Caulobacter sp. FWC2: one gene and its partner. The protein of the gene in region 1 interacts with the protein of each later gene in a pairwise test. Links are inferred from orthologs where the notes say so. Each region holds a gene or a part of one and is shown on either strand. Other genes may lie near its edges.

The links.
Region 2: the proteins of dnaN (region 1) and dnaQ interact in binary tests that used the Escherichia coli proteins (3 or more experiments, as listed by UniProt). The link is inferred for Caulobacter sp. FWC2 from one-to-one orthologs.

What each region holds. Positions count from the first base shown.
Region 1 is NZ_PEBF01000001.1:4,964,413-4,971,921, forward strand. Bases 2,396-5,329 are described here. They hold dnaN (DNA polymerase III subunit beta), read right to left. Parts: upstream 4,455-5,329; coding sequence 3,336-4,454; downstream 2,396-3,335. Other genes in these bases: recF (DNA replication/repair protein RecF), read right to left, coding at 2,396-2,743; CSW62_RS23400 (VOC family protein), read right to left, coding at 2,780-3,151; grpE (nucleotide exchange factor GrpE), read right to left, coding at 4,610-5,245; hrcA (heat-inducible transcriptional repressor HrcA), read right to left, coding at 5,258-5,329. Outside these bases: gyrB (DNA topoisomerase (ATP-hydrolyzing) subunit B), read right to left, coding at 1-1,583; more of recF, read right to left, coding at 1,580-2,395; more of hrcA, read right to left, coding at 5,330-6,334; rph (ribonuclease PH), read left to right, coding at 6,484-7,200; CSW62_RS23425 (S1C family serine protease), read left to right, coding at 7,317-7,509. UniProt on the Escherichia coli protein: Confers DNA tethering and processivity to DNA polymerases and other proteins. Acts as a clamp, forming a ring around DNA (a reaction catalyzed by the clamp-loading complex) which diffuses in an ATP-independent manner freely and bidirectionally along dsDNA.
Region 2 is NZ_PEBF01000001.1:5,175,003-5,180,304, reverse strand. The notes cover bases 2,357-5,185. They hold dnaQ (DNA polymerase III subunit epsilon), read right to left. Parts: upstream 4,212-5,185; coding sequence 3,501-4,211; downstream 2,357-3,500. Other genes in these bases: aroE (shikimate dehydrogenase), read right to left, coding at 4,844-5,185; coaE (dephospho-CoA kinase), read right to left, coding at 4,243-4,842; CSW62_RS24425 (OprO/OprP family phosphate-selective porin), read right to left, coding at 2,357-3,180. Outside these bases: CSW62_RS24430 (methyl-accepting chemotaxis protein), read right to left, coding at 1-1,707; more of CSW62_RS24425, read right to left, coding at 1,750-2,356; more of aroE, read right to left, coding at 5,186-5,302. UniProt on the Escherichia coli protein: DNA polymerase III is a complex, multichain enzyme responsible for most of the replicative synthesis in bacteria. The epsilon subunit contain the editing function and is a proofreading 3'-5' exonuclease.

The sequences.
Region 1 (7,509 bases):
AGCACGATCTTGTGGTAGCGCACCTTGTCCGGGTTGAAGTCGTCGCGGCCGATGCCAGCCCCCAGGGCCGTGATCAGCGTGCCGATCTGGTCGGACGACAGCATCTTGTCGAAGCGGGCGCGCTCGACGTTCAGTATCTTGCCGCGCAGCGGCAGGACGGCCTGGTTGTCGCGATTGCGGGCCTGCTTGGCCGAGCCGCCGGCCGAGTCACCCTCGACGATGAAGATCTCGGACTTGGCCGGGTCGCGCTCGGAGCAGTCGGCCAGCTTGCCGGGCAGTGACGTAATATCCAGCGCGCTCTTGCGGCGAGTCAGTTCGCGGGCCTTGCGGGCGGCTTCGCGGGCCGCGGCGGCTTCGGCGATCTTGGAAACGATAGCCCGGGCTTCGGCCGGATGCTCCTCAAACCACGTGGCCAGGCCTTCTTGCACCAGGCCTTCGACGGCAGGGCGCACTTCGGACGAGACCAGCTTGTCCTTGGTCTGCGAGCTGAACTTCGGGTCCGGCACCTTGACCGACAGCACGCAGGTCAGGCCTTCGCGGGCGTCTTCGCCGCCGACGCTGACCTTTTCCTTCTTGGTGATGCCCGAGCTCTCGGCATAGCCGGTGATGATCCGGGTCAGGGCCGCGCGGAAGGCCGACAAGTGCGTGCCGCCATCCCGCTGCGGGATGTTGTTGGTGAAGCACAGCATCTGCTCGTGGTAGCTGTCGTTCCACCACAGGGCGAGGTCGACCTCGACCTTGTCCTTGACGCCGCGCACCGAGATCGGGGCCTTGAGAAGCGGGGTCTTGACCTTGTCCAGGTGGCGGACGAAGGCCTCGATGCCGCCGTCATAGTGCAGCTTTTCTTCCCACGGCTCGGCGTCGCGCAGATCGCGGAAATAGATCGTCACGCCCGAATTCAGGAAGGCCAGCTCGCGCAGCCGGTGCTCCAGGGTCTTCCGGTCGAATTCGATGAACGCGAAGGTCGATCGCGACGGGAAGAAGGTCACTTCCGTGCCCGACAGCAGTTCGCCGGCCTTCGGCCCGTCCTCGCGCATCGGCGAGTCGCCGGTGACCTTCAGTGAGGTAACCGCGTCGCCGCGCTCGAAGCGCATCTGGTGGGCCTTGCCGCCCCGGTGAATCTTGAGCTCCAGCCAGTCCGACAAGGCGTTGACGACCGAGACGCCGACGCCGTGCAGGCCGCCTGAGACCTTGTAGCTGTTCTGGTCGAACTTACCGCCGGCGTGCAGCTGGGTCATGATGACCTCGGCCGCCGAGACGCCTTCGCCTTCGTGCATGTCGACCGGGATGCCGCGACCGTCGTCGGTGACCGTCACCGAGCCGTCGGCGTTGAGGATCACCTGGACCTTGGTGGCGTGACCGGCCAGGGCCTCGTCGATGGCGTTGTCGACCACCTCGTAGACCATGTGGTGCAGGCCCGAGCCGTCGTCGGTGTCGCCGATGTACATGCCAGGGCGCTTGCGGACGGCGTCCAGGCCCTTCAGGACCTTGATCGAATCCGCGCCGTACTGGGCGGCGGCTTCTTCGGTGGTCATTTCGGGGGCCGACACTTCGGGAACTTGGTCTTCGGTGTTCTCGGTCATTCGTCTTCCAGGGTGGTCAGGCCGGCATCGCCCACGCGAACGCCTAGCGCCCGACCCTTGAGATGGTCGAACAGCGACTCGTCCGTGCCGGTGAGGAAGGCCTGGAGCTTGAGCGCTGTGAGTTCGTCGGCCAGGGCTGCTCGACGGGTAAGGTCGAGATGCGCGGCGACTTCGTCGAGCAATATTACAGGATTCGGCGCGGATTCCGCACGCGAAAGTCGCGCTGCTTGGGCCAAAACCAGGTTCAAAATCAGGGCTTTTTGCTCCCCGGTGGAGCATTCCGCAGCCGGACGGTCCTTCTCGACGTGGAAGATGGCCAGATCGCCTCTGTGAGGGCCGGTCAAGGCGCGTCCGGCGGCCCCGTCGCGGGGGCGTGCGGCGGCCAGGGCGGCGGCCAGACGCTCCTCGATTTCCGCGAACGGGACCTCGTCCAGCGCCATCTTCTCCCACTCGCCGGTGAGCGTCAGGCGAGCCTGCGGGAACGGCCGGTCGCCGCGTCCGTCGATCTCGTTCTGCAGGGCCAGCAGCGTGCGAGCGCGGGCCTGGCTCAGCAAGGCGCCGGACTCCGCCAGCCGGGCCTCCAGGGCGTTCAGCCAGGTTGCGTCCGGCGCGCGACCGGCCTCGGCCGCATCGGTCAGCAGCCGCATGCGCTCGCGCTGGGCCTTGTCATAGGCGTTGGCGTTGGCCGCATGGCCAGGCTCGCCAGCGAAGACCAGCCGGTCGAAGAACCGCCGACGCTCGGAGGCGGCTTCCAGAAACAGGCGATCCTGGGCCGGCGTCAACCAGATCGGCCGGACGAGGTCGGCCAGGCGGCCGGGCGAGACGGTCTCGCCCTCAATACGCACGGTGCGGCGGGCGGCCCCACCCTGTTCCACGCCGGTGCCGATGCGGAGGGGAGCATCCTCACCGGACTCGACCTCGGCGGCCACGGCCCAGGCGCGGCCGACGGTCTCGCCGGGCATCCGCCGGCCGACTTCGGCCATGCTGGCGCCTCGCAGCCCCTTTCCGGGACTCAGCAGGCTGATCGCCTCGAGGAGGTTGGTCTTGCCGGCCCCGTTAGCCCCGAACAGGTAGACGCTACGCCCCTCGGTCTCGAGGCTGGCGCGCTCGTAGGAGCGGAAGTCCGTCAAGGTCAGGGAAAGCAAAGCGGCCGACGCCATGGCGCGTTCTTAAGCGGTGTCGCCGGCCGAAGCTACTCAGCCCATCTTGTAGCCGCAGAGCTTGTTGCCATCCAGGTCGCGGAAATAGGCGAAATAGACCTTGGGCATCCGCGCGCCCGGCGCGCCCTCGTCCGTGCCGCCCAGCTCCAGCGCCTTGGCGTGGAAGGCATCGACCTCCTCGACCGTATCGAAAGCGAAGCCGCCCATCATGCCGTTGCCGATGCAGGCCGGATTGCCGTCGTACGGACCCAGCACCCCGAACATGCAGCCATCACCACGATAGAGGCGGCCGCCGGACGGGTGCTCGAACAACGGCTTCATGCCGATCGAGCCCAGCAGGCCGTCATAGAAGGCCTTGGCCTTCTCCAGGTCGTTCGAGCCGACCGTCACGTAGTTAATCTTAGCCATGAGCACCTCCCGTTTTCTTGGAAAACGGACATTAGCGCGCTTATAACCAATCGCAATATGACCCTACGGCAGAGGGCGTCGTGGGCAATGTCGACCCCCGCCCCACGATGCCTCCGCAGTGCGCCAGACAGCAGAACGGGCGCCGAAGCGCCCGCTCTTCGTTCCTCAGGACTCCATCGCGAGATCAGACCCGCAGCGGCATCAGCACGTACTTCACGCCCGGGTCGACCGGATCGACCACCAGGGTCGGGCTGGCCGGGTCGGCGAAGCGGAACTCGGCGATCGGTCCGCCGATCTGGCCGCAGACGTCCAGCAGGTAGCGGGCGTTGAAGCCGATCTCGAAGGGCTCGCCGTCGTAATCAACCTCGACCTCTTCCACGGCCTGGCCGGCTTCCATGTTGCGGACGGTCAGGGTGATGCGGCCCGGCTCGATGGCCAGCTTCACAGAACGGCTCTTCTCGGCCGAGATGGTGGCCACCCGGTCGACAGCCTTGGCGAACAGGTCGTTGTCCAAGGTCAGGATCTTGGCGTTGTCGCGCGGGATGACGCGCAGATAGTCCGGGAAGGCGCCGTCGATGACCTTGGACGTCAGGGCGGCCTGGCCAAACTCGAAGCGGACCTTCTGGGGCGAAAGCTGCAGGTCGACCGTCTCGCCGGCCGATTCCATCAGGCGGCGGGCTTCTGCGATGGTCTTGCGCGGGATGATCACGCCCGGCAGGCCGGCAGCGCCTTCCGGCGCCGGCATCTCGGCCAGGGCCAGGCGGTGGCCGTCGGTGGCCACGGCGCGCAGCTTGGTCTCTCCGCCTTCATTGACCGTGTGGACGTAGAGGCCGTTCAGGTAATAGCGGGTCTCTTCGGTCGAGATCGCGAAGCGGGTCTTGTCGATCAGGCGGATCAGCTCGTTGGTGTCGACCGCGATCCGGCTGGAGAGGCCGTCGCTGCTCATCACCGGGAAGTCGCCGGCCGGCAGCACCGGCAGGTTGAAGCGCGAGCGGCCCGCCTGGATCACCAGGCGCGGATCGTCGCCGCTGAAGCTCAGCGAAACGTCGGCGCCGTCGGGCAGCTTGCGGACGATTTCATACAGGGTGTGGGCCGGCGCCGTGATCTGGCCGGGCACGTCGATCTGGGCGAAGCCCTCGTCGATGATCTCCATGTCCAGATCGGTGGCCGAGAAGGACAGGCGATCGCCCTCGGCCGACAGCAGGATATTCGACAGGATCGGAATGGTGTTGCGCCGCTCGACGACGCTCTGCACGTGACTCAGCGCCTTCAGGAGCGCCGCCCGTTCGATTGTAAGCTTCATAGTCCGGTCCAGATCGTGCGGGCTGAACGCAAGGAATCGCCCGCTACCCCCGTTGAGAATGGACCGCCGACATTATCGCAAAGCGCGGAGGGCGAAAGGGGGCGCGCCCGTCATTCGCGCGCCCCGCGGTCCGAAAAACGAAGCTTTCGGCCTCGTCAGGCCTTCTGGTCGAACGAACCGCCCGAGCTGTCGCCGTCCGCGCCGGCGCCGGCATACGGATTGGCGGCCGCCGAGGGCTCGTTGGCGGAGGGGCCGGTCGAGCCCTTAGCCGCCACGGCGACCATGGCCGGACGCACCAGGCGCCCCATCAGCTCGTAGCCGGCCTGCAGCACGGTGATCACGCCGCCGGCGGCGACGTCGGTCGCCGGCTGCTCCATCACGGCCTGGTGCAGGTGCGGATCGAACTTCTCGCCCTTGGCCGGCGCGATCTGCTTGAGGCCATTGCGTTCGAAGGCGCCGAGCAGCTCCTTCTCGGTCATCTCGACGCCGATGATGAAGTTCTTCACCGCCGCGTCGGTCGAGTCCTTGGGGCTGTGGGCCGTGGCGCGCGACAGGTTGTCGGCGACGCCCAGCAGGTCGCGGCCGAACTTCTGGATCGCGTAGGCGCGGGCGTCGTTCATCTCGCGCTCGGCGCGGCGCTTGGTGTTCTCCGCCTCGGCGGCGTAGCGCAGGGCCTGCTCCTTGAGCGCGGCCACTTCCAGCTGCAGCGCCGCGATCTCCTGCGACGCATCGCCAAAGTCTTCCGCGCCCTCGAAGGCGATGTCTTCAGCCGGCGTTTGCTCGTCGGTCATCTCGTACAGTCCTTATCCATCCATCATCCGTCCGAGCACCCGGGCGGTGTAGTCCACCAACGGAATGACTCGGGCGTAGTTCAAACGCGCGGGCCCGATCACGCCGATCGCGCCCAGCACCTTCTGTCGGCCCGTCATATAGGGCGCCGCGATCACCGAGGAACCCGAAAGCGAAAAGAGCCGCGTCTCCGCTCCGATATAGATGCGCACGCCCTCGGCGTCACGGACGTCGTCCAGCAGGCCGATCAGCTGGCCCTTCTGCTCCAGGTCGTCGAACAGCTGGCGCACGCGGTCGATGTCCTCGCGGGCCCGAGCGTTGACCAGGAGGTTCCCCTGCCCTCGCACGATCAGCGAGCGGGCGTCGCCCTCGCCGCCGCTCCAGGCGGCCAGCCCGTCCTCGACCAGGCGGGCGGCGGTCTCGTCCAGCTGGCGACGGGCGATGTCCAGCTCGCCGCCCATCTCGCTGCGCGCCTCGGACAGGGTGCGGCCGCGCAGGCGGGCGTTGAGGAAGTTGCTGGCCTCCTGAAGCGCCGAGGGCGTCACGCCGGGAGCCTGGCGCATCAGCCGGTTCTCGACCTGGCCGTCCTCGAACACCATGACCGCCAGCACCTGGCCGCCGCCCAGCGGCACGAACTCCACATGCTTGACCCCGCCTTCGCGGACGGGGGTGACGACGATGCCCGCCCCGCCGGCCAGGCCGGAGAGGATGGACGAGGCCTCGCCCAGGGCTTCCTCGAACGAGCGCCCCTTCACGGCCAGCCGCGCCTCGATGGCGCGCTTTTCCTCTTCGCCGATGTCGCCGACTTCCAGAAAGCCGTCGACGAACATCCGCAGGCCCGCGTGGGTCGGCATCCGACCGGCGCTGGTGTGAGGGGCGTCCAGCAGGCCCAGTTGCGCCAGGTCCTGCATGGTGTTGCGGATCGACGCCGGCGACAAAGCCAGGCCGCCCTTGGAAATGGTGCGCGACCCGACCGGCTCGCCGGTCTCCAGGTACGACTCCACCACCCGGCGGAAGATATCGCGGGCGCGGCTGTCCATCTCGCCAAGACCAGGCGCGGGGACGATCGGACCAGGGAAGAGATGCGTCATGTTCTAAAAGGCCATGAGGGGCGTGTCGTTTGGGACCCGGTCGGCGGACAAAAGCGGTCGGCCTCTTTCAACCGCGCCTCGCAATAGGATAAGCGGCCTGACACACACATTCAAAGCCCCTCCCTTTTCTAAAGACCGGAGTTTCTAGCATGCGTCCGTCCGAACGCGCCCCCGACCAGCTGCGCGCCGTTACGCTGGAAACTGGCGTCAACCGCTACGCCGAAGGCTCCTGCCTGATCAGCTTCGGCCACACCAAGGTGCTGGTCACCGCCACGGTCGAAGAAAACGTCCCGGGCTGGATGCGCAACAAGGGCGCCGGCTGGGTCACCGCCGAGTACGGCATGCTGCCCCGCGCCACCCACACCCGCGGCCGCCGCGAAGCCGCCGCCGGCAAGCAGACCGGCCGCACCCAGGAGATTCAGCGCCTGATCGGCCGCAGCTTGCGCGCCGTCGTCGACCTGAAGGCCCTGGGCGAACGCCAGATCAGCCTGGACTGCGACGTCATCCAGGCCGACGGCGGCACCCGCACCGCCGCCATCACCGGCGCCTGGGTCGCCCTGCGCCTGGCGGTCAACTACCTGCTGGCCGAAGGCGTGCTGAAGACCGACCCGATTCTGGGCCAGGTGGCGGCCGTCTCGTGCGGCGTCTTCAAGGACACCCCCGTCCTCGATCTCGACTACGAGGAAGACTCCAGCGCCGAGGCCGACAGCAACTTCGTCCTGACCGGTGTGGGCGACATCGTCGAGATCCAGGCCACCGGCGAAAAGCGCGGCTTCACTCGCGCCGAGTTCGAGACCCTGTTCGGCCTGGCCGAGAAGGGCATCAACGAGCTGTTCGTCATCCAACGGGCGGCGATCGAAGCCTAACGGCCGCCGTCCTTCCCGCAAGAAGAACGGGGTGGCCGCGCCATCCCGTTCGGGCCGCACTTGCCGGAACGGGGTAACGGTCCCAGATTCCAGATCCAAGGATTCAGGAGTTCTGCGTGACCACCCCGTTCGAAGGCCATGAAGTCGAAGCCCGCCTGCGCCCGTCGGCGGAGGCCTATCGCTTCGACCTGGACCAGGCGCTGGCCTCTATGGTGGCGCTGGAAGCGACCGTCCCGCCCGACGCCTATACGGCGGGCATCCTGGGGACCGAGCGCGTCGGCAATGGCGTGGTCATCGGCCCCGGCGGCC
Region 2 (5,302 bases), 210 kb from region 1 along the record:
CTGTTCGACCATGGCCGCGTTCTGCTGCGTCACCTGGTCCATCATGTTGACGGCGACATTAACCTCTTGGAGCCCGCTAGCCTGTTCCTGAGCCGAGGCGGCGATCTCGCGCACGATGGTGCTGACATCGAGAACCTGAGCGACGATGCTCTCCAGCGCCTTGCCGGTTTGTCCAACGAGGTCGACGCCGACGGTGACCTGGTTGGTCGACAGGTTGATCAGGGACTTGATCTCCTTGGCCGCGTCAGCTGAGCGCTGGGCTAGGGCCCGAACCTCCTGCGCGACCACCGCGAAGCCGCGACCGGCCTCACCGGCCCGCGCCGCCTCAACGCCGGCGTTCAGGGCCAGAAGATTGGTCTGGAAGGCGATCTCGTCGATCACCCCGATGATCTGGGTGATCTGGCGCGAGCTCTGCTCGATCTCGTTCATGGCGACAACGGCGCGCCCGGCGATCTGACCGCCGTTCTCGGCGTCGGTCTTGGCGCCGCTGACCGCGGTGCGGGCGTGACCCGCGCCTTCCGCCGTCTTGTTGACGGTGGCGGTGATCTCTTCAAGCGCCGCGGCGGTCTCTTCCAGGCTGGCGGCCTGTTGCTCGGTGCGGCGGGCCAGGTCGTCGGAGGCCACGCAGATTTCGCGGGAGCCGCCGCTGATGGTCATGACGGCATGGCGAACCCCCGTGATGACCATCTCCAGCTTGGCGATGGAGGCGTTGAAGTCCTCCTTCAACTGCTCGGACTTCGGCGCCATGTGATCGGTGATGCGATGGGTCAGGTCGCCCGTCGACAGGGCATGCAGCCCCCGCCCAAGGGCCTCGATCACCGCCCGGTCCTCGGCGGCCTCGCGGGCCTTCTGGACTTCGGCCTTGGCGCGCTCGGCCTCGCCCGCCTCGCGCATGGCGCTGGTCTCGCGCTCAAGACGGATGGCCTTGAGGCTATTTTCCTTGAAGGTTTCGAAAGCGCGCGACAGCGAACCGACCTCGTCGGCCCGATCGCGGTCGGGCGTCTCCACCTCGAAGTCACCATCGGCCAGGCGCATCATCGACTCGGTCATGCGGCCGACGGGTGCGGCGACCAGGATCGTCAGCTGCCAGCCCATGCCCAGAGCAATGACCAGCAGGCCAACGCCCCCGCCGACCAGCATGGCGACCGACGAGAAGATCGCCTTGTGTTGGGCGGCTTCACGCACGGCCATCCGGGCCTGCTCGGCCGAGCGGATCTCGCCCATGCGCTTGATGATATGGGTCACCCGGGCCTTGTCGCCGGCCATGATGAGGGTCTGACGACCCTCTTCTTGGCGAGCGGGGTCGAGGCCCGCGAGGGTCAGCGGCTTGCCATAGGTGTCCATCCAGGTCCGCCAGTCAGCCTTCACCTTCTTAAAGTCAGCCGCTTCCTGATCTGTCAGGTTAAGGGTCTCGAGCTTGGCGATCGCGTCGTCGAAGCCCTTCAGGCCCTCGTCGTAGGACTTCATGTACTTGGCGCTGCCCGTCAGCAGGATCCCGCGCATCTGGGAGTTCACGCGCAGGGCCCCCTTCTCGGCAGTATGGGTCTGTTCGATGATCAACTTGCTCTCATCGTTCAGTCGGATGGCCGCCTGCATGCTCGTGAGCTGCAGGAAGACGCTGACGATCATCGCCACGGCCGCAGCCAGCAGCAGGCCGAACGACAGCATGATTTTTTTACGGATCGAGATGTTCTTCACGCAAGACATCCGGCGACTCCTGACCGACGGGAAGATTTGTTTTGCAGCTAATTAGAATTCGATCTGCATGCGGGCTTGGAGAACAGTCACATTGGCGTCGTTCTGAACAGCGCCGATCAGGCGATTGTTGATCTTCGCCTTCGTGAGGTTCGCCATCAGGCGGACGTTGCTGTAGGGATACCAGTTCACGCCGACGGTGAGGCCCTTGTAGGTCCCGGCCGTCGCCAGGCCTGTCTGGCTGGCCAGCGTGGCCACGCTGTTCGGGCTCATCTTGCTGAGATCGGCATAGTCGTAGCGCGCCGCCAGTTCATAGGCGCCCATGCCGCCCTTATCGATCGGATGCAGAACCTTGATGCGACCAAACTGGCCGCCGGGGTTGTACGGGCGGGTCTCGCCGGTGGGGAACCAGCTGGCCAGGGCGTAGCCGGTGACGATGTTGAAGTCTTTGCCGCCATTGGCCGCGCTCTGGGCCGTCGTGACGCGGTTGACCTTGATCTGCGCGACTTCGCCCTGCAGCGAGACGGCCTTGTGCGTCCAGGCGCCTTCGACGCCCACGGTCGTATCGCTCTTACCCACGGCGCCGCTGGACAGCAGCACGCCGCCCGCTGAGGTCTGAGGACGATAGGCGGTGTTGGCCGCGGCCGAATAGGTGAAGCCCGTCTCGCCGCCCGTGCTGCGATAGCGCGCCGAGGCGCCCACGTGGACGGTGTCGGTCGCCGTCATGATCGGCGCCCAGGTGCCACGGACCATGAAGCCCGAGCGTTCCTTGGCGTTGTTGGCGTCATAGGCGCCGGCCGAAACGTCGGCCTTGTTGATCGAGTCGCCTTGCAGAGCGCCGCGCAGCGACCAGTTGGCGCCGATCTTGGTGGCCTGGGCCGCCAGGACGAAGCCGGTGTCGGTCAGGTCGCCGAACGGGCCACGCTCCATGAAGGTGATGGTCTTGATCGAGGTCAGGCTCTCCAGACCGCCAACCTTCTGGTTGCCCAGGGTCAAGAGCATGCCGCTCTTGGTCTTGTATTCGATGACCGCGTCGTCCCAGCCCCAGCTGGAGCCGTTCGCCGCGCCGCCCTCGATGCGATAGGCCCACGCGCCGACCTGACCCTCGGCGCCAAGGAACAGCTGCCGAGCCCTGAACTGGCGGGACTTGTAGGAGGCGGTGGTCTTTCGATCGACATTGACGTTGACGCCGTCGATCGACAGGCGGCCCCGCAGCTTGAATGTGGCGCCGCTGGAGTCCGTGAAGCGCGGGGAGTTCTCCCACTTGATCTGAGTGGTGGCCGGGGCCGGGGTTTTGGCTGGCGCCGGCGCGGCGACCGGCGGCGCGCTGGCCTTGGCCTCAAGGCTTTGAAGCCGTTGCTGCATGACCAGGATCTGCGCCTTGAGCTCATCGAGCGTGACGTCGGTCTTGGGCGCATCCTGCGCGGCGGCGACGCTGGCCATCATCGAGGCCGCGAGCAGGGTCAGTGAGAAGATTTTTCGCATATAGGTTCGCCCCGTTTCGCGAGAAAACTGGAATTGTTGGGCGAATTGGATCGTCTCTGCCGGTGAATTCGTGATTAATACATCACTATCCGCGACAATATGACCTATCGGAGCCGTTTGCTCTGAAGAGATGCCTGCGAGGACCTGCCGATATTGGCGTAACCTCGTTATTTATTGATCTTGACTGATCCTACTTGTGTAATCGACTTCAGATGCAGAGGTCGCGTCTCACCCGGCGAGATTGAGGACCACAGGCAGCCGGCCGGCGCTCGCCTGCACGAGCGAGCCGAGGCACTTAGGGCGTTAGAAGAGATCGGGCTTCAGCCCTCGGCCGCCACGAAGCCCTGCTTGATCCAGAGCGCCGAGTCCTTGAGGTTCTTGCGGATCCAGGCGGCGTGGACCTCGCGCTCTGCGTCGGTCGAGCGCGGCGCCAGCGGACGGGGCCGGGCGCCGTATGACCCCTGGATCGCGGCCGAGACCGACAGGGCCTCGACGTGGGTCAGCTCCAGGGCGCGTTCCTTGCCGCCCTGCAGTTCCAGATAGACCTCGGCCAGCAGGTGCGAGTCGATCAGCGCCCCGTGCTTGTCGCGACTGTCGAGGCTGATCTTGAACCGCTTACACAGCGCGTCGAGCGAGTTGTACATGCCCGGAAAGCGCTTCTTGGCCATGGCCAGGGTGTCGATCCAGCGCTCCTCGTGGATTGGCGCGCGGCCGCACTTCTCCAGCTCGAAATTGACGAACGAGCGGTCGAAGGCGGCGTTGTGGGCGACCACGACGCTGTCGCCGACGAAGTCGATGAACTTGTCGGCGATCTCGTGGAACTTCGGCTTGCCGGTCAGGAACGCCGACGACAGGCCGTGGACCTTCTCGGCCTCGGCCGGCATGTCGCGCAGCGGGTCGCAATATTCATGGAACGAGCGGCCGGTCGGCATGAAGTCGAGGACCTCGATGCAGCCGATTTCGACCAGGCGGTCGCCCGTCTTCGGATCGAAGCCGGTGGTTTCGGTGTCGAGGATGATTTCCCGGGCCATGACCCTTCAATGCCGCCGTTCGTGATGGGCTTCAAGCGGAGCCGGGAGTTCTCAACAGAGTCAGAAGGTCGCGGACCTGGGCGTGGGCGTGCTCGACGCCCTGGCTGGTGTCGATGACGAAGTCGGCGCGGGCGCGCTTTTCGGCGTCGGGCGTCTGGCGGGCCAGGATCGCCTCGAACTTTTCCGGCGTCATCTCGGGTCGGGCCAGGACGCGGGCGCGCTGGACGTCGGCCGGGGCCGAGACCACCACCACCTTGTCGACCTTCTTCTCGCCGCCGGTCTCGAACAGGAGCGGGATGTCCAGCACCACGATCTCATGGCCCTCGGCCTGGGCGGTCTCGAAGAAGCCGATCCGATGGGCGCCGACCAGCGGGTGAACGATCGTCTCCAGCTTGGCCAGGGCCTCCGGATCGCCGACCACCTGGGCGCTGAGCCTGGCCCGGTCGATCGCGCCGTTGACGACCACGCCGGGGAAGGCCGCTTCGACCGGCCCAACCGCCGCGCCGCCGCTGGCATAGAGCGCATGGACGGCGGCGTCGGAGTCGTACACCGGCACACCCTCAGCCTGAAACAGGGTCGAAGTCGTTGACTTGCCCATGCCGATGGAACCGGTGAGACCCAGGATCAACATGTCAGGCCTCTCCAAGAAGGCGCAGCAACAGGCCGCGCGCGTCCACTTCGGCCGGCGGCGCCACGCCATACATCCGCTCGAAGGTCGGCACAGCCTGGCGCAGCAGCATCTCCAGGCCATCGACGGTGCGACGACCAGCCGCCTGGGCGCGGCGGAGAAATTCGGTGCGCAGCGGTTTGTAGACCATGTCCATGATCACCGCCGTCTCCGGCGTCAGGGCCAGATCCGCCGCAGGGCCTTCGCCGCCGCCCAGGCCCAGCGAGGTTGCGTTGATGACGAGGCCCGCATCGGCCAGCAGGGCCGGAAGGTCCGGCTCGCCGGCCGCGACGACCTTGTCGCCGAAGGCGTCGGCCAGCTCTTGAGCCCTCCCGACGGTGCGATTGACGATCCGGACCACGGGCGCGCCCGCCAGAAGCAGGGCGGCGGTCGCGCCGCGCGCCGCGCCGCCGGCGCCGAGGAT